One region of the Streptosporangium sp. NPDC003464 genome, then DNA from elsewhere that is predicted to be linked to it. Evidence: riboswitches for the same ligand, from Rfam matches in the RefSeq annotation. Region 1 holds a riboswitch; each other region holds the start of a gene.
The links. Region 1 has a riboswitch for cyclic di-AMP ahead of ACWDS7_RS28675 (C40 family peptidase). Riboswitches for the same ligand answer to the same signal wherever they lie in the genome.

Region 1 (4,772 bases):
GACCTCGTAGCCGATGAGGGCCACACCGACGATGAGTGTGTTCACCATCGACTGGAGGAAGATGTTGCCGGTCACCTCGTAGGTGGCCGGGTCGAACGACACCCTGAACGGCAGCGAGGCCACGAACCCGACGATGCCGGCGGGGATGCCCACGATCAGGAGGTCGAGGATGCGGGCCACCAGGCGCTGCCACCACTCCGCGAGCGGAGCGGGGGCGCCGGGAGGCGTCGCGCCCTGCGGCGCGTATCCCTGGCCGTAGGCGGGAGCCTGCTGGCCGTAACCCTGCTGCTGCCCGTAGGCGGGCTGCTGGCCGTACGCCTGCTGCTGGCCGTACGCCTGCTGCTGCCCGTAGCCCTGCTGGGCGTCCTGCTGGCCGTAGGCCGGAGCCTGCTGGCCGTAACCCTGCTGCTGCCCGTAGGCGGGCTGCTGGCCGTAGCCCTGCTGCTGCCCGTAGTCCGGCTGGGCGGGCTGCTGGCCGTAGGACTGCTGCTGGCCGTAGGACTGCTCCTGGGTGGGCTGACCGTAGGCACCGGTCCCCGACTGCTGACCGTAGCCCTGCTGGCCGTAGGACTGCTCCTGGGCGGGCTGGCCGTAGGCGCCGGTCACCGGCTGCTGGCCGTAGCCCTGCTGCTGCCCGTAGGCGCCGGTCCCCTGCTGCTGACCGTAGGCCTGCTGCTGCCCGTAGTCCGGCTGGGCGGGCTGCTGGCCGTAGGACTGCTGCTGCCCGTAGGCGGGCTGCTGGCCGTAGCCCTGCTGCTGGCCGTAGTCCGGCTGGGCGGGCTGCTGCCCGTAGGCGGGCTGCTGGCCGTAGGCGCCGGTCACCGGCTGCTGACCGTAGCCCTGCTGCTGACCGTAGCCCTGCTGCTGACCGTAGCCCTGCTGCTGACCGTAACCGGGCTGGGTCTGCCCCGGACCGGTGTGCGGCTGTGAGGCATCCGATCGATATCCCACAATTGTCACGTCGGGATCATGTTCGCCAGGGGCTCGACCCGCATTGTGCTGTCCGTACTCCGGCTGTCCCGACGGTGTGCGATCGCGGTCGGGATCATCCTGATACGGCGGCTGTCCGGTGCTCACCGCGTCACCTCACTACTTCGACGGCGCATGTGGCCATATGTGAGGCTCACATGCTTGCTGCAGCACAAGGTATCGAGATAGGTATCAACAGTCATCTTTCTGATCGGTAACCGTCAAGGTCACGTCAGCCCTGATCGCGCGTCAGATGGAGCAGCATCCGGGTGTTTCCCAAGGTGTTCGGCTTGACGTGCTCAAGATCGAGGAACTCGGCGACACCCTCGTCATATGAGGCGAGAAGTTCGGCGTAGACCTCCGGGGAGACGGGCGTGCCCTGAATCTCGCGGAATCCGTGCCGGGCGAAGAACTCGACCTCGAAGGTGAGGCAGAAGACCCTGCGGAGTCCGAGTCCGCCGGCGGTGCGGATCAGCTCGGAGACGATCTTGTGGCCGATGCCCAGCCCCCGGCAGGCGGGGTCGACGGCGACGGTGCGGATCTCGGCGAGGTCCTCCCAGAGGACGTGGAGCGCCCCGCAGCCCACGACCGCGCCGGCCCGCTCGGCCACCCAGAATTCCTGGATGTCCTCGTACAGGGTGACCGTGGCCTTCTCCAGGAGGCGCGGGCCGGCTCCTCCGTAGGTGTCGACGAGCCGCCGGATGGCGCGCACGTCCGGCGTGCGGGCACGCCGTACCGTGACCGCGGCCGCGTCCGGAGCGGCCTCCGACCGGCCCGGCGGCCCCTGCCCCGCGTCCACGCCCGCCGCGTCGGCCTGCGGCCGCCCCACGGTCCCGGCGCCGTCCGCGGCCGGGGTGGAGGAATGCTGCGCAACCTGCTCCATGACCGATCAGCGTACGTCCTCGGAGCGCTCGAATTACGGCTCACCCTTAACTCGTGACCCATAGCCACCAGATGACCCTCAGTAGTTGATTCATGACGCTGGGCTGAAGGTGTGGACGGAGGAGCGGAACTCGCCTTTCACATGGTCATGGAGCTGCGGAGACCTCCGGCCGAGCCGCCCCGGCGCCCCATAAAACCAGCTTGGAGTGCATGTCGATCATGAAGTCGCGTGATCTCCTCGTGACATTTCAGTTGTGAAAGCTCTACCGAGTTTGTAGTTCTGGTTGAGCATGAACCTCCAATTGCACTAATGTCCGTGCTCGATGTCAGCGATGTTAAAGCGCTGAACCGCCGAATCCCCGGACCCGGGGAACCGGGGACCCACCCTTTAGTCCCCCGGGGTGAATCCGAGGTGGCACCAGCACCCTCGGTAGGGCTGCCTCCGGCCCGAACCCGTCAGCTAACCCGGTAGGCGGCCGAGAGAGGAGCCTGTTGGTGAAGCGCACGCGTGACCGTGGGAGAGAGCGCGCGGGCAGACATGCCCGCCGTCGAGAACACGCCTCACGTGGACTCACCCGCCGCATGACGGTCATCGGACTGGCGTTCGCCTCCCTGACCCTCGGCACCCCTCTGGTCTCGGCCACCGCCGACCCGCAGCCCGGTCTCCAGGAGCTCGCCAAACAGGTCGAGAAGCTGCACACCGAGATCGAAACGCTCACCGAGCAGTACAACGGCGGGCGGGTCAAGCTCAAGCAGGCGCAGCGCGCCGCCGCGAGCGCCAAGAAGACCCTCGCCGTCAGCGAGTCCGAGCTGGCGGCCCGGCGCACCAAGGCCAGTCTCCTGGCGCAGAGCAACTACATGTCGGGGGGCCTGGGCTCGACCCTCGCCTTCACCCAGTCCGCCGACCCCGACACCTTCCTCGACCTGGCGACCACGAGCTACGCCCTCCAGCAGCAGCAGAACGAGGAGGTCGCCCAGGTCGCCCAGGCGATCAAGGCCGCCGAGCGGGCGCAGGCCGGCGCCAAGGCCCGCACCGCCGAGGTCAAGGACCTCCTGTCCGACATCGGCGCCAAGCGCACCAAGATCGAGCGGCTCGTCACCAGGGTCGAGAGCGACCTCTTCAGCGAGGTGCGCAGCCGGGCCAAGACCACCCGGGGCAACCGGGTGAAGATCAGCGTGCCGGTCGTCGGCAGCGGCAAGGCCGCCGAAGCCGCCCGCTGGGCGCTCAGCCAGCAGCTCAAGCCGTATGTCTGGGGCGCCGAGGGGCCCAACTCCTTCGACTGCTCCGGCCTGGTCATGTGGGCTTACCAGAAGGTCGGCATCAGCCTGCCGCACTACACCGGCGACCAGTGGACCGCGGGCACCCACATCTCCAAGGAGCAGCTCCGCCCGGGCGACCTGGTCTTCTTCTACAGCGACCTGCACCACGTCGGGATCTACATCGGCGCCGGCCTGATGGTCCACGCCCCCCAGACCGGTGACGTCATCCACATCGCCTCGATCGAGAACCGGCCCTTCGCCGGAGGCGTCCGGGTCGCGGACTGAGCCGCCGGGCCTGGGGCCGCGGCGGCCGGGGTCTCCGGGATCCCTTACCGAGGCCGGATCCTTGACTGAGGCCGCGACCGCGATCCCCCTGCCGAGGTCGCGGACCGCGGGTTCCTGCCGAGGCCGCGGGCCGGGCGGCGGGCCGGCCCTCCGCAGGAGCTAGATCAGACGGCGGCGGGCGGCCCAGGCCACGGCCTCGATCGCCGTGGCGACACCGATGCGGTCGCAGATCCCACGGAGTCTGCGCCGGACGGTCCGGCCACTGATGTCGAGACGACGCCCCACCCGGTCCACGGTGACGCCCTTGGCAAGTTCTGCCAGGAGCACGAGATCTTCGTCACTTAGACCGATCTCGCCCATGCCCAGGAGGCTTTCGCCGCGACGGGAATCCACTTCGGGATATGCCATCTGGAGTCGCTCCCCCCGCACTGAACTCAGGCGTGAGTATGTTGGAATCAAGGCCGCCCGTCAGGAACGGTAAACGCCTTGTTCAAAGGTCGTCAAGCTCCGATCTCCATAGGGGCGACGGACGCTATTGACATAGCGTCCGCTACGTGAAGTACTCATGATATGTCAGTGCCTTTGCGGTTAAGTCGCAGCCAAGCCAAGGCGCGCACCCGCAAGCGCCTGCTGGCCGCCGCGGGCGAAGTCTTCGCAGAACAAGGTTTCGCCGGGGCCTCGGTCGACGAGATCGCCTCCAGGGCGGGCCACACGGTCGGTGCCGTCTACTCACATTTCACCGGAAAAGATGACCTCTTCCTCGCACTCTTCGACGAGCACGCCGCCCACCCCCTTGACGGCGTCGGGGAAATCCCCTCCCAATGTGAGGACGACGAGACCGCCTTTGCGGCATTCGGCGACTATCTGGCCGGGGTGGCCGATCGACACACGGCCTGGAGCACGCTGGAAATGGAGTTTCTGCGCTATGCGCTGACCCGGCCGGAATTACTCGACCGTCTGGCCGCCCGCTGGTGGGCCCCCCGTACGGCTGTCGCCCGCCTGGTGGCCCCGCGCTGCGCGGCACACGACCCGGCCGCCGTGGCGACCGCGATCATCGGGCTCTTCGAGGGGCTCGTCACGCAACGCCGCGTCGACCGCGCCGCGGTGCCGTCCGAGCTGTTCGCCGAGGCGCTGCGCTGGCTCATGGCCGGGCTGGCCCGCACTCCCGGGAGAGCGAGGGCGGACACACCGTGAGAGCCGCCGTGAGAGCCCAGGAGCCGACTGCGGTGAGGTCCAGGTGCCAGGCGGTGAGAACCCGGAAGCCGGCGGCGGTGAACGGCTGAGAGCCGGCGAACGTGGGAACCGGCGAACGTGGGAACCCGGGAGCTGAGCGCCCGGGAGCCGGGACTCCTCGCGACGGCGCCGGGCCGGGCCGA
Region 2 (4,772 bases), on a different contig from region 1:
TCGCCCTGGACGCCGCCCGGCATGGAGTCGGTGAACAGCGGCAGCAGAGCCTGGACGCCTGCCATGACCGCCCCGAGCATGTTCGCGGTGGCCACATTGCTCAGCACGCCCAATCCCATGCCGGTGGCCGCGGGCAGGAAGTCGCTGATGGCCTTGCCGATCTGGTAGCTCGCTCCGGCGACGATCTCCAGAGTCCTGCCGAAGTCCGTGTCGACCCAGCCCGACAGCTGACCGAGGATCTTCAACGCGAGGTAGGAGTTCTGCAGGGCCTGGTCCCAGTCGACCTTGTCCTTGACGATCTCACCGTAGGTGTCGAAGTCGATGGCCGGGGTGTAGTCCGTCAGTGACACGTGCTCGGGGATCTCCAGCCTGTCCCCCCCAATGTGCGACATCGGGCCGATAGGCGTCGGCGGTGGTCCACCAGGACGATGCCCTGTTGTAGACCAGCACCTGGCTGGGCGCGGTGGCCGAGGCGTCGTCCATGGCCCAGCCGACGACTTTCACCTGGTTTCCCCACCCCGGCTGGTGCTCGACCCTCTCCAGCTCGCCGTACGGAGCCGATGCGAGGGTCAGGGACGGGGCTCTGCCCTCGACGAGCTTGCGCACTCGGGCCGGCCGCTTGAACCCTCGGGCGGCGCGGCGGTGATGTGCAGGTCCACCAGGCCGTCCGGCGACCCCTTCCGCTTCTCCTCCGCCTTCTCCCTCCGCTTCTCCCGCTCCGTCCCCTTTCCGTCGGGCGGCGCCGCCTGTCCGGGCGGCGCTGCCGGCAATGTGACAGCGCGTGCGCTCCAGCGGCGCCGTCCGCACTCCGGGGAGGCTGCCTGGGATGTCCAGCGACTTCAGGACAGCCGGGGACACAAACCGACAGAGCGCCTGGGAGAGAAGAGAAGAAGGTAGATACGTGGAGGCGTCGCAGGTAGTGCTCAACGAGCACTACTCGCCCCAGTCGCTGCAAGTCGCCGCGTGGGATACGCCCACAAACCGGCTGTCCGGGAACGGTTGGGCGCCCCGGCCTGCGCCCGCGCGGCATCGTCCACGCGCGTGGGCAGGTCAAGCCGCTCGGCGGCAAGCAGGAGCGCGTCCTCGCTCCGCCGAGGGGCGGCAAGCCGCGTGACGTCCCGCTTCCGGAAGCGTCGCGCTGCGGCTCGCCGCCCGCATCAAGGTCGCCGCGTGTTCGTCAGGGCCGTCGCCACAGCGGCGCAGGCGCAGGTCAGGACAGGACAGCAGGACGCTAGTACATCGAGATGTGCGTGTGGTCGAAGTGGTTGGCGGTGACGCCGCCGCGGTCGGACATGGGACGCCAGCCGGAGCCGGAGTTGATGCGCTGGCGCCAGATCACGTATTTGACGCCGAGGCTGGCCCTGTTCTTGACGGCCCAGGCGGCGATCTCGTCGCCGAGCTTGACGTGGGCGGCCGAGGGCATCGAGCCGCCGGTGCTCATCATGAAGTCGCAGGCGCGGCCGAGCGGGTGTTCGCCGCCGTCGTTCACGGCCCGGTAGCAGCCGACCGTGTAGGGCAGGGCGAAGCGCTTCTCGATGGCCTCGCGCATGATCCGGGTGCGGTCGGTGATGTTGTCGGCGCCCGTGGGCAGTTGGGGCGCCCAACTGCCGTCGGCCCGGCGGCCGGAGCCCGTGGGGACGAGCGCGTCGAGCTTCTTCTCGATGGCGTCGATCAGCTTCTCGGCCTCCTTGCGCTGGGTGGCCACCGCCGCGGTCTCCTGGCCGATCTGCTCGGTGAGCCGGGCCGCCTTCTCCGCCGCCTGTTTCTTCAGGTCCCGGCTCTGGGCGAAGCCCTGCAGGTAGGCGCTCTGCTGGGCGGTGAGCTGCTGCATGATCGCGGCGCCGCCCATGTCGATGTTGGTGGAGAACAGCAGGGACGGTAGGTCGCCGGTGCTGCTCTGGTAGCGGAGCTGGGCGATGGAGTCGACCTGCTTGTCGGCCTCCTGGTAGGCGGTCTCGGCCTTGCGCAGGTCCGCCTTGGCGACCACCTCCGCGGCCTGGGCCTTCCTGAGGGACTCGCGCTTGGCGGCGTAGGTCTCGATGAGCGTGTCGACCCGCTTGTTCAGGTCGGCCAGTTCGGCGCGGAGCTGGGACTCCTTGGGTTTGGGGGCCGCGCTGCCCGCGGTCTTGGGCTTGGGGGCCGCGCTGCCCGCGGTCGCCGTGCCGGAGGTGAACGCGAGGACCGAAACCACGGAAATGGTCAAGGCCGCATGGCGACGGAACGTGGGGGATAGAGCCGCCACGACTCTCCTCTCCATCCGCCTACCGGGTTAGCTGACGGGTTCGGGCTGGAGGAAGCCCTTCCACCGAAGTGGTTCACCCCAAGTGCGGTGGTTCCCCGGCTCCCGGGCGACGCGCCCGGAATTAGGCATTTCGGACATTAGGTCCGATGTGTGAGGATAGTAGTGGTAAACCCCAGGTAACGCGACCCCAATCTGAGACTAATAAGTGATCATCCTGTGACAACTTCTCGCAAAAGGCGCGCCGCCTCCTCGGGAAGGACGTCGTTCACGAAAGCCCCCATGGCCGACTCCGACCCGGCGAGATACTTCAGCTTGTTCGGCGCCCGCCGGATGCTGAACAGCTCCAGGTGCGCGTAGGAGAGGTCGCGCCCGACGTTCACCGGCGCCTGGTGCCAGGCCGCGACGTACGGCATGACCACGCCGTACAGCCCGTCCAGGCGGCGCAGCACCTCCGTGTAGAGCGGACCGAACGCCGCGCGCTCGGCGGGCTCCAGCGCGCCCAGGTCGGGGACCTGGCGGTGCGGGTAGAGGTGGACCTCCACGGGCCAGCGCGCCGCGGCGGGGACGAAGGCCGTCCAGTGCTCGTTCGAGGCGACCACGCGGATCCCGGCCTCCCGCTCGGCGGCCAGCACGTCGGCGAACAGGTTGCGGCCGGTCCGCTCCCGGTGGCGTCCGGCCGCGGCGAGGGAGAGCTTGGTGCGCGGGGTCACGTAGGGGTAGGCGTAGATCTGGCCGTGGGGGTGGGCCAGGGTGATCCCGATCTCCGCCCCCCGGTTCTCGAAGCAGAACACCTGCTCCACGCCCGGCATCGCCGACAGCTCCGCCGTACGGTCGATCCACGCCTCCATGACCAGGTCGACCTGGTCGGCCGAGAGCGCGGAGAAGGAGGAGTCGTGATCGGAGGTGAAGCAGACCACCTCGCACCGCCCGGCCCCCGGGCGGACCTCGCTCAACCCTCCGACCTGGTGGTATTCGCCGATCTGGGAGGAGAAGGAGGGGAAGCGGTTCTCGAAGACGACCACGTCGTAGGAGGCTGAGGGGACCTCGGTCAGATGGCCGGGGGTCGACGGGCACAGCGGGCACTCACTCGCCGGGGGGAGGAAGGTGCGGCCCTGGCGGTGCCCGGCCACCGCGATCCACTCCTCGGTGAGCGGGTCGTAGCGCAGCTCGGAGGCCGCCGGGCGGGGCGGCAGGTCCCGCTGGTCGATCGCGCCGCGGTCGGCGCTGTCGTGCCGGTCGAAGTAGAACAGTTCCCGGCCGTCGGCCAGGTGGGTGATGGTGCGCTTCATCGGCTCAGCGCCTCGCTCTCCTGCTGCGGCTCGGTGATGATCAGCTCGCCCACCTGGGCGGTGAGCTCGTCGCGGGCTTCCTCCGGCAGGCCGGAGTCGGTGATCACCACGTGGGCCTGGGCCAGCTCGGCGATCGTGCTGATCCCCACCGTCCCCCACTTGGTGTGGTCGGCGAGCACCACCAGGCGGTGCGCGGAGGCGACCAGCTCGCGGTTGGTCTCCGCCTCCAGCAGGTTGGGCGTGGTGAACCCGGCGCGGGCGCTCATCCCGTGCACGCCGAGGAACAGGGTGTCCACGTGGAGCCCGCGGATCGCCGCCACGGCCACCGGCCCGACCAGCGCGTCGGAGGGGGTGCGGACGCCGCCGGTCAGCACGACGGTGCGGTCCGGGCGGGGGGAGCGGTGGAAGACGTCGGCGATCCGGATCGAGTTGGTGATCACCGTCAGGTCGGGCACGTCGACCACGGAACCGGCCAGCGTCCAGGTCGTGGTCCCGGCCGACAGCGCGATGGCCGTGCCGGGCCGGACGAGCTGGGCCGCGTGCCGGGCGATCGCCTCCTTCTCCGGCTGCTGGCGCACCGACTTGGCGGCGAAGCCGGGCTCCTCGGTCGAGCCGGGGCCGGCGACGGTGGCCCCGCCGTGCACCTTCTCCACCAGGCCGCGCTCGGCCAGCACCTCGAGATCCCTGCGGATCGTCATGTCGGACACGCCGAGCTCGCGGACGAGGTCGGCGACCCGGACCCCGCCGCTGCTGCGCACCCGCTCCAAAATCGCCTGCTGCCGCTGTTGGGCGAGCATTGACCAACTCCTTAATCAAACAGATTCCACCAAATTATCACGGGGCAGCTGGGTGATCGGTGTTGAATTCTGGTGAATAGCTGCTCACAGCCGCTCAAGCTCGGCATGGATGTTCGCCCTGGCCGAGGCTTCGAGATCGGCGATCTTGAAGATCGCCGGCAGGTCGAGCAGCGCGCGCAGCACCGCCGCCCGGCCCTCCCGGAAGGCGTCGTCGGGGACGAAGGAGTACTCCTGGCGCACGGCCGCCGCGTAGGCCGCGTAGATCTCCGGCGGAGCGGCCAGGATCGCCAGGTCGGCGTCGCACAGCACGGCGCCGTCCGCGTCGCCGGGGGCGGGGTCGTGGGTGGCGGTGAGCCTGACCAGCCGGGCCACCGTGGCGACCGCTCCGGCGGGCAGCCCCATCTCGGGCAGCATGCGCTCGGCCAGCCGGGCGCTGCGCTCCTC
Region 3 (4,772 bases), on a different contig from region 1:
TTCTCGTGTCCGGGTCAGCAGATCTTGTGGACCCAGCCGTGGGCGTCGGGGCGGGAACCGTACTGGATGCCGACCAGCTCCTCGCGGATCCTGGCGGTGACGGGGCCCTGGGTGCCGTCGCCGACCGTCCAGGCGCGGTCGGCGCCCTTGACCGAGCCGACGGGGGTCACGACCGCCGCGGTGCCGCAGGCGAAGACCTCGGTGAGCTCGCCGGACTCGCAGCCCGCCTGCCACTCCTCGATCGACAGGCGCCCCTCCTCGGCGGTCAGGCCCAGCTCGGAGGCGAGGGCGAGGATCGAGTCGCGGGTGATGCCGGGCAGGAGCGTGCCGGTGAGGGCCGGGGTGAGCAGGCGGTCGCCGTAGACGAAGAACAGGTTCATCCCGCCCATCTCCTCGACGTAGCGGTGCTCGGCCGCGTCGAGCCAGACCACCTGGTCACAGCCCTGCTCGACGGCCTGACGCTGGGCGACGAAGGCCGCCGCGTAGTTGCCGCCGCACTTGGCGAAGCCGGTGCCGCCGGGGGCGGCGCGGGTGTATTCGGTGGACAGCCAGACCGAGACGGCCTTGCTGCCGCCGAAGTAGGCGGCCGCCGGGGAGGCGATCACCATGTAGCGGTAGGACCGGGACGGGTAGTTGACGCCGAGCGCGGCCTGCGTGGCGATCATGAAGGGGCGCAGGTAGAGGCTGTGCCCCGGGGTGGTGGGGACCCACTCGCGATCGGTCTGGACGAGGAGCTCCAGCGACTCGACGAACGCCTCCTCGGGCAGCTCCGGCATGGCCATCCGCACCGCCGACTGGTTGAAGCGGGCGGCGTTGGCGTAGGGCCGGAAGGACGCGATCGCGCCGCTCTCCTGGCGGTAGGCCTTCAGGCCCTCGAAGAGCTCCTGGGCGTAGTGGAAGACCGCGGTCGCCGGGTCCAGGCTCAGCGGGCCGTACGGCGTGAGCCGCGCGTCGTGCCAGCCCTCCCCCTCGGTGTAGTCGATCGAGATCATGTGATCGGTGAATGCCTGCCCGAACCCGGGGCTCGCCAGTACCTGCTCACGCTCGGCTGCGGTGCGAGCGTGGTCGGAGAGCTGCACGTCGAAGCTGAGCTTCTGAGCGGTGGTCATGGCGGAGATCCTTCTCTTGAGGCGGTCTGCCCTTGGATCCATTCTGCGATGGACCCAGGTAACGGGAAACTACTGCATCTGTGTCGAAAACCGGCACTGCCGGGATAAACAAAGACGCGCCTGACAGCTCTTGTGAGCCGCCAGACGCGTCTGGGTGGGGGAGGCGGCTCTGTCAGCCGGCTACTCGGGCGGTGATGTCGTCACCGATCTCGTGAGTGGTCCGGCCGGTCCAGCCGGTGAGCCGCTCGACCAGGTCGTCGGCGACGGCCTGCTCGACCTTGGCGGCCTCGTCGGCCAGCCCGAGGTGGTCCAGGAGCATGGCGACCGACAGGATCGTGGCGGTCGGGTCGGCCTTGCCCTGGCCCGCGATGTCGGGGGCGCTGCCGTGGACCGGCTCGAACATGCTCGGCGCGGTCCGGTCGGGGTTGATGTTGCCGCTGGCCGCCAGGCCGATGCCGCCGGCGACGGCGGCGCCGATGTCGGTGATGATGTCGCCGAAGAGGTTGTCGGTGACGATCACGTCGAACCGCTCCGGCTGGGTGACGAAGAACATCGAGGCCGCGTCGACGTGGCAGTAGTCGGTCTGGACGTCGGGGTATTCCAGGCCGACCCGGTCGAACGTGCGGGCCCAGAGGTCACCGGCGTAGGTGAGCACGTTGGTCTTGTGGACCAGCGTCAGCTTCTTGCGGGGACGACCGAGCGCCTTGTCGAAGGCGTAGCGGACGACGCGCTCGACGCCGAAGGCGGTGTTCAGCGACTCCTGGGTGGCGACCTCGTGCGGGGTGCCGCGGCGCAGCACGCCGCCCGCGCCCGCGTAGAGGCTCTCGGTGCCCTCACGGACGACGACCATGTCGATGTCCTCGGGGCGGGCCTTGCCCAGCGGGGTCTCGACGCCGGGGAAGAGCTTGACCGGACGGAGGTTGACGTAGTGGTCGAGCTCGAAGCGGAGCCTGAGCAGCAGGTCGCGCTCCAGGATGCCCGGCGGCACGCTGGGGTCGCCGATCGCGCCGAGCAGGATCGCGTCGTATCCGCGCAGCTCGTCCAGGACCGCGTCGGGAAGGGTCTCACCGGTCCGGTGGTAGCGCTTGGCGCCGAGATCGTAGGTGACGGTCTCCACCTTCGTGCCGACCGCTTCGAGCACCTTCAGGCCCTCGGTGACGACCTCGACTCCGATCCCGTCCCCGGGGATGACTGCCAGACGAATGTTGCGCGAATCCATGCAGGCACCTTACCGGTCCGTCTCGGTAATCGAACACCGATCTCACCCATCGGACATTTTCGCGCGTACGGGACCTCATGATCCACAGCTGTCCTGGCTCTTATGATCCCTTTGTCCGCTTTTGCGACGTATTGACCCTTTCGTTAAGTTTCGTTATGGTCCTCTGCATTCGAACCGATGCCTAATCCGCCGGGCCGTCCCCCCTTCGGCCTGCGCGGAGCCGGGGAACCACTTCCGGGACCCACGGCCGCCCAGGACTCCGCGCTTCGCCTGGCGGAGCCATGTCCTGAGCCGCCTTCACGGATCCCTTGGGGCGAATCAGCGCTTCGCGCGCCGTAGGGCGGCCTCCACGCCCGAGCCCGACAGCTAACCCGGCCGGCCCTATGGAAGGAACCATCCTGTCCGGCAAGATTCACCCCCGCGTCCTGTCCCTGCTCGTCGCCGGCGCCGCCGTGCTCGCGACCCCGTCCCTCGCGCTGGCCGACTCCCCCAAGGCCGACTCTCCCAAGGCCGACGCCCCCGCCCCCGTCACCGCCACCGCGCCGCTCACCGGGCCCAAGCTCAAGGAGATCGTCACCAAGGATGCTCCCGTGCCCGCCTGGAAGAAGGCCGTGAAGTGGGCCATGTCCAAGCGCGGCACGCCTTACGTCTGGGGCGGCACCGGCAACGGCGGCTTCGACTGCTCCGGCCTGATGCTCCGCGCCTACGGCGCCGCCGGGATCAAGCTGCCCCGCGTGGCCGCCGACCAGTACGCGGCGTTCTCCAAGAAGGTCTCCTGGAAGAACCTCAAGCCCGGCGACCTCGTCTTCTTCCACAATCTCGGGCACGTCGGCATGATCACCAAGCCGGGTTACATGGTCCACGCCCCGCAGACCGGCGACGTGGTCAAGGAGGAGAAGCTCAACTCCTGGCGTCGCAGCACGTTCGTCGGCGGCGTCCGCCCCGACCGCGCGGGCGTGAAGCTCGCCGCCGAACAGGCCAAGCTCGCGGCCCAGCCCGCCCCCACGATGCTCCAGGCCACCCCCTGATCCCCGGAGGGCGCCGGTCACCCGGACCGGCGCCCCGCGGGTCGGGATGAGAGCCCTACCCGGCTAGCGGGTGGGAGCGCCCCCGTTGTCGCGGCGGTCCAGGGCGGTCTGGAGCGCGTCGGCGGCCTCGTCTTCGGCGTCTTCGGGACGGTTCCAGGGATACATGTCGTACATGGCGATTCTCATCTCGGTCGCATGCGGGCAGGGAGAGATGGTCCGGACTCCGGTCACGGATCGGACCGGGCCTGAGTGCCGCGGGTCCGGATCGCGGACCGGCGGCGCGGGGCCGGCGTGCGCCGCCACACCGCGGCGGGCTGCCGGCCTGCCCTGTCAGGCCCCGCCGCGGCAGGTAATGAGTGCGAGAACCTGGCGCATTTCCTGCCAGGTTACCTGCCCGTACGGACACCGTCCCGCACTCCGTACACACTTCTCACATGCTGAGACGCACAACGGCTGCCGCCCCCGGCTTCCCGGGGACGGCAGCCGTCGCCGTGCGCGCTAGTCGGCCAGGTCGACCGAGCGACCGCTGTCGGCGCCGATCTCGGCGCCGATCACGTCGAGCACGTCGGCCGGGATGGCGGAGTCGACGGTCAGCGCGATGAGGGCCTTGCCGCCCTTCGCGTCCCGGGCCACCTGCATCGAGGCGATGTTGATGCTGTGGTCGCCGAGGATGCGGCCGACGACGCCGACGATGCCGGGGCGGTCGGTGTAGGTGAAGAACGACAGGTGGTCGGTCGGCTCGATCTCCATCTGGTAGCCGTTGACCTCGACGATCTTGGTGATCTGACGCGGGCCCGACAGGGTGCCCGAGACCGAGACCGTGCGGCCGTCGGCCAGCACGCCGCGGACGGTGACGACGTTGCGCCAGTCGGGGCTCTCGGAGCTGGTGACCAGCTCGACGGTCACGCCGCGGTCCTTGGCCAGGAGCGGGGCGTTGACGTAGGTGACCGAGTCTTCGACCACGTCGGTGAAGATGCCCTTGAGCGCCGCCAGCTCCAGCACGCGGACGTCCTGGGAGGCGATCTCACCGCGGACCTCGACGTCAAGCCTGGTGGCGACCTCGCCCGCGAGGGCGGTGAAGACCCGGCCGAGCTTCTCGGCCAGCGGCAGGCCCGGCTTGACGTCCTCGGCGACGACGCCGCCCTGGACGTTGACCGCGTCCGGCACGAACTCCCCGGCGAGGGCGAGCTTCACGCTGCGCGCGACCTGGGTGCCGGCCTTCTCCTGGGCCTCGTGGGTGGAGGCGCCCAGGTGCGGGGTGACGACGACCTGGTCCAGCTCGAACAGCGGGCTGTCGGTGACCGGCTCCTTGGGGAAGACGTCGATGCCGGCGCCGGCGACGCGGCCTTCCTTGATCGCCGAGTAGAGCGCGTTCTCGTCGATGATGCCGCCGCGGGCGACGTTGATCAGGCGCAC
Region 4 (4,772 bases), on a different contig from region 1:
CGACGACCTGATCCGCCAGCTGGTCCGCGCCGAGCCCGCCGGCCGGGCCGTCGCGGTGGTCTCCTCCGACCGCGAGGTGGCCGAGTCGGTCCGCCGGATGGGCGCGCGGCCGGTCCCGTCGGGCCTGCTCCTGCGCCGTCTGGGGCGCGGCTGAACCTTTAGGCCGTATGGTGCGTCGGATCACACTGGAGGTTGATCCGATGAAGATGACCATCGCGCTGGTATGCGCCGCTCTCGTGGCGGGCACGGCCGCCGCCGCCCCCGGCATCCCCCGGGGTTTCCTGCTCTACGAGAAGGCAGCGGCCACGAAGGACAACGACCCCGAGACCAACTGGAAGGTCAGCGACTCGCCGAAGGCGCGGCTCGCGCTGGACCCGTGCGGCAAGAACGCCCCGGGCAAGGCGGGACGGGTCGCCGCCCGGACGGTGACGTTCACCGGTGTCCCGGATTTCATGAAGGTCGAGCAGGTGGTCCTGTACGGCTCCAGGGCGGCCGCGGAGCAGGCCATGGCCCAGGTGCGCGCGGCCCTGTCCGCGTGCGGGTCCCGGACCGACAGCGGCTCCAGCTACCGGTACGTCTCCACGGCCGTGGCCGGGCTCGGCGACGACGCCCTGAAGGTCTCCGGGCAGGTCTACTACGGCGGGAAGGTCGGCGTCGGCGGGGACCGGAGCGTGGTCGTCCGCAAGGGCAGCGCCGTCCTGGTCTACCTCTGGGCCGGGGAGTACGCCAAGCCGGTCAAGCGCGACTGGGCCGACCAGCTGCGGGACGCCACCAAGATGACCGCGAAGATCTGCGGGATCGCGGCCTGCGCTTGACCGCCACCTGCGGTTAAACGAGCAAATCAGCCAAAAAGGTGAGCTGACCCTTACTAGTTCTGTACTATTCCGCCCAGGTCTTTGCACTTGGGGAGGCGGCACTGTGGCCGTGGCAGGTATGCCGGTTGGATTCAGGCGGATGCCGATGGCCGCAGGGCTGGCCCTCGCGCTGCTCCTGCTGCCGGTCGGCGGGGCTCTCGCCGAGCCGAAACCGACGGTCGCTCAGGCCAAGAAGAAGCTGGACAAGCTCAACGAGCAGGCCGACAAGGTCGTCGAGAAGTACAACCAGGCCGGCGAGAAGCTGAAGAAGGCCCGGAAGAAGTACGAGACGCTCAACACCGATCTCACGCGCCAGAACGCCAAGGTCGCCGGGCTCCGCCAGGAGCTGGTCACGATGGCCGTCAGCAGCTACCAGCTCGCCGGTGTGACCGGCTGGCAGGGCCTGATGAGCCAGCCCGACCCCGGGCTGCTGCTGGGTGGCCTGGCCAGGGCCGAGCAGATGTCCGCCGCCCGCGCCCGCTCCCTGGAGGCCTTCGACGAGGCCAACAAGGCGCTGCGCGACAACCGCGACAAGGCCAAGGTCGCCCTGGGCGAGGCCGACGCGACACGCGACGAGCTGGCCGCGGAGAAGGCCAAGGTCGAGAAGATGGTCAGGGCCCAGACCAAGCTGCTGCGCGAGCTCGGCACCTTCAAGACCGGCAACCCCAACAGCACCGGGATCCAGTACAACGGCCCGGCCTCGGGCAACGCCCGGGCCGCCCTGGACTTCGCCTTCGCCCAGATCGGCAAGCCGTACCAGTACGGAGGCACGGGTCCGGGCGGCTGGGACTGCTCCGGCCTCGTCCAGGCGTCCTGGCGCAGCGGCGGCGTCAGCCTCCCCCGTACGACCTGGGAGCAGTGGAGCTGGGGCGCGAGCCGTAAGGTCTCACTGAGCGAGCTCCAGGCCGGAGACCTCATCTTCAGCGAGGGCCTGGGCCACGTGAGCATCTACGCCGGCAACGGCCGGATCGTCCACGCCCCGCAGACCGGAGACGTCGTCAAGGTCGTCCCCCTGTCGGCCTACGGCCGCCGCCTGGTCGGGGCCGTCCGCCCCTGACGGCCGGTCTCCCGGAGCAGCCGCCCGCTGTGCTTGCCCGCCGGGCGCCTGGGCTTGTTCTTGACCGCCGGGTGCCTGCGATGGCTGTCCGTCCCTGATGGCCTCTCCCGGAATGTCCGTTCCCGGAGCGTCCGTCCGCCCCGACCGCCGGTCTCCCGGAGTGTCCGTCCGCCCCTGACGGTCAGGCGCTTGGAGTAGCCGGCCGCTCCGGGCCAGGCGTACGGCCCTGCCTCAGGTCCGCCGGACGCCCCTCGCCGCGGCTCTCGTGAGAGGCGTCCGCGTTCAGCGGGGGCGTCGATGTCCCGCGCGGCCGCCCGGGACCCGGGAGGTCTGGCGGCCACCACCGCCACGGTCTACGACACGGCGGGCCGGACCGCCAGGACCACCCGGCCCGGGGGCGTGGGGTGGGCCCCGCCCCCGGCCGTGCTCTCCTATGCCCTGGGCATCGGCAGGGTGCTGGAGGAGCGGCGCGTCGACGGCGCGGGCACGTTCACCGCCCGCTACGGCGAGGAGGGGGTCTTCGACGCCGACGCCGACGTCGACGCCGACCGGAGCCGCCTGGCGGCGATCACCGCGGAGGCGGACAACGCCTGCGAGTCCTGGCCCGGCGACCCGCTCCGCCGGCGGGGATCGAAGATCGCAATAAGTGTGACTGATGTTACATAAAAGACGATCTTCACATGATGCTCAGGAGAATGTGACGAGAGTCATAACGGGATAAGAGAACCGCCTATCACGCAGGGATTACGGAACTTCGGAAGTCCTTGTCGATCTCCATTTCCTTTGCATTGCTTTGCTGAAATTTGGGGATCGGAGTACCTTCTGGCGTCGCGGTGGCACGCCATGTCACCGCGATGGATGCCTGCCCGGAAGCCGGCATTCCGCTAAAGAATCCAACTGGCCGCCGCTCCCCTGAGGGGTCGGACCCCACCCGCGGCGGCCTGCCGAATCCGTGCAGCCAGGAGGCATGGAACCGGGGACCCAAGGGCCCTCAAGGTATGGCCAGGGGTGAATCGGCATATGTCATGCCGTAGGGCGACTTCCCCGCCCGAATCCGTCAGCTAACCCGGTAGGCATCAGTGGAAGTCCCAAGGAGAAATCCTGTCTACCACCCTGCGTAACCCTCGTCTGTCGCGCCTTGCCCGCCTTTCCCTCGGCGGTGTCGCACTCACCCTGACCGCCTCCTCCGGAGCGGTCGCGCTGGGCTCCGCGGCGGCACAGGCGGAGACGGACAACGTGCATGTCATCCAGGTCAAAAGCACCGCGAAGGCCGCCAAGGCCGGGACGGGCAAGACCAGGAAGGCCGGCACGAGCAAGGTCGCACGACAGAAGGCGAAGGCGGCCAAGGCCGTCTCGGCGGCCACGAAGCAGATCGGCGATCCGTACCGGTGGGGAGCCTCCGGTCCCGGCGCGTTCGACTGTTCCGGGCTCGTCCAGTACGCGTGGCGCAAGGCCGGCGTCTCCCTCCCCCGGATCACGCACAGCCAGTACCGCGCCGTCAGGAAGAAGGTCTCGTGGCGCAGCCTGCGCCCCGGTGACCTGCTGTTCTTCTACGGCAAGGGCCACGTGGGCATGTATGTCGGCAAGGGCAAGATGGTCCACTCGCCGAGCAGCGGCAAGACGGTCCGGACCGTGCGGCTGAAGGGGTACTACAAGTCCTCCTTCGCCGGAGCGGTCCGCCCCGGCGGCTGACGGAGGGAATCGGCCCCGCCCATCCCCGGTGGAGACACCGTTGGCGAAGTAGATCAAAAAGCAGCGGCCCCGTGATCACGTCTGTGATCACGGGGCCGCTATTGTCGTTCTTGCTCGCGGATGGAGTCGTGGGTGTCGCTGCGTTCGACTGGTCCAGATCAGATCCCGACGGCAACCCTGATGGTAGCCCGGGCAGCCTTCCCGAAAGGCAGCCTGGCGATCCGCATCCGAGATGCGTTGGGTGTCCTGTTCCAGGACGGTGACTTCGCCGTGGCGTTCTCCGCTCGTGGCCGGCCAGCGCTGTCCCCTGCTCGGCTGGCGCTGGTGTCGATCCTGCAGTTCGGCGAGGGATTGTCCGACCGGCAGGCGGCTGAGGCCGTGCGGGCGCGGATCGACTGGAAGTACGCGCTCGGGTCAGAGCTGACCGACGCCGGCTTCGACCACTCGGTGCTCAGCGAGTTCCGGGCTCGCCTGATCGCAGGGTCGCTTGAACAAAGCCTGCTGGACACGATCCTGGAGCGTGCCATGACCGCCGGGCTGCTGCGAGCCGGTGATCGGCAGCGGACGGACTCCACCCATGTGCTCACGGCTATGCGCACGATGAATCGGCTGGAGCAGGTGCATGAAACGGTGCGCGCCGCGCTCAACGCGCTGGCCGCCGCCGCACCTGACTGGCTGCTCGCTCAGGCCGAACGTGGGTGGTTCGAGCGCTACGAGGCTCGCGTTGAGGACTATCGACTGCCCCAGAACAAGGCTGAGCGCATTCGACTTGGCCACGAGATCGGCGCCGACGGGAACGGCGTCCTGCGTGCGGTGTACTCGCCCGGCCGCTCCCGGATGGCTGCGCGACCTCCCCGCGGTGCAGACGCTGCGCCACGTATGGATCCAGCAGTACGTCACCATCGACGATCAACTGCGCTGGCGAGCCCCTGACGAGCAGCCGCCAGGCACGATCCGCCAGATCTCTCCGTATGACGGCGAGGCCTGATCGGGAACCAAGCGCGACTCGCACTGGGACGGCTACAAGGTGCACCTCACCGAGACGTGCGACACCGACGCCCCGCATTTGATCACCAACGTGATCACCGCCCCGTCGCCTGGCAGCGACTACGAAGCCACCGACCAGGTTCAGGAGGCCCTGGCCTCGCACGAGCTGACACCGGCGGTGC

Region 2: it holds a riboswitch for cyclic di-AMP, as region 1 does, so the genes downstream of both, ACWDS7_RS25050 (coiled-coil domain-containing protein) here and ACWDS7_RS28675 (C40 family peptidase) in region 1, are expected to answer to the same signal.
Region 3: it holds a riboswitch for cyclic di-AMP, as region 1 does, so the genes downstream of both, ACWDS7_RS12330 (C40 family peptidase) here and ACWDS7_RS28675 (C40 family peptidase) in region 1, are expected to answer to the same signal.
Region 4: it holds a riboswitch for cyclic di-AMP, as region 1 does, so the genes downstream of both, ACWDS7_RS18280 (C40 family peptidase) here and ACWDS7_RS28675 (C40 family peptidase) in region 1, are expected to answer to the same signal.

The regions. Positions count from the first base shown of each region.
Region 1 is NZ_JBSFPS010000149.1:30-4,801, forward strand. It holds partial or broken gene ACWDS7_RS28665 (RDD family protein) at 1-960, opposite strand, end outside; gene ACWDS7_RS28670 (amino-acid N-acetyltransferase) at 1,202-1,768, opposite strand; cyclic di-AMP (ydaO/yuaA leader) riboswitch at 2,191-2,341, shown strand; gene ACWDS7_RS28675 (C40 family peptidase) at 2,434-3,396, shown strand; gene ACWDS7_RS28680 (LuxR family transcriptional regulator) at 3,556-3,804, opposite strand; gene ACWDS7_RS28685 (TetR/AcrR family transcriptional regulator) at 3,973-4,590, shown strand.
Region 2 is NZ_JBSFPS010000117.1:21,800-26,571, reverse strand. It holds gene ACWDS7_RS25055 (hypothetical protein) at 1-392, opposite strand, end outside; gene ACWDS7_RS25050 (coiled-coil domain-containing protein) at 1,232-2,191, opposite strand; cyclic di-AMP (ydaO/yuaA leader) riboswitch at 2,245-2,380, opposite strand; gene galT (galactose-1-phosphate uridylyltransferase) at 2,452-3,531, opposite strand; gene ACWDS7_RS25040 (DeoR/GlpR family DNA-binding transcription regulator) at 3,528-4,328, opposite strand; gene ACWDS7_RS25035 (HD domain-containing protein) at 4,413-4,772, opposite strand, start outside.
Region 3 is NZ_JBSFPS010000042.1:13,523-18,294, forward strand. It holds gene ACWDS7_RS12320 (branched-chain amino acid aminotransferase) at 15-1,109, opposite strand; gene ACWDS7_RS12325 (3-isopropylmalate dehydrogenase) at 1,282-2,328, opposite strand; cyclic di-AMP (ydaO/yuaA leader) riboswitch at 2,497-2,724, shown strand; gene ACWDS7_RS12330 (C40 family peptidase) at 2,712-3,356, shown strand; gene ACWDS7_RS12335 (hypothetical protein) at 3,420-3,542, opposite strand; gene serA (phosphoglycerate dehydrogenase) at 3,855-4,772, opposite strand, start outside.
Region 4 is NZ_JBSFPS010000073.1:13,522-18,293, forward strand. It holds gene ACWDS7_RS18260 (NYN domain-containing protein) at 1-154, shown strand, start outside; gene ACWDS7_RS18265 (hypothetical protein) at 201-815, shown strand; gene ACWDS7_RS18270 (NlpC/P60 family protein) at 955-1,911, shown strand; gene ACWDS7_RS18275 (hypothetical protein) at 2,209-2,577, shown strand; cyclic di-AMP (ydaO/yuaA leader) riboswitch at 2,844-3,002, shown strand; gene ACWDS7_RS18280 (C40 family peptidase) at 3,148-3,603, shown strand; partial or broken gene ACWDS7_RS18285 (IS1182 family transposase) at 3,736-4,772, shown strand, end outside.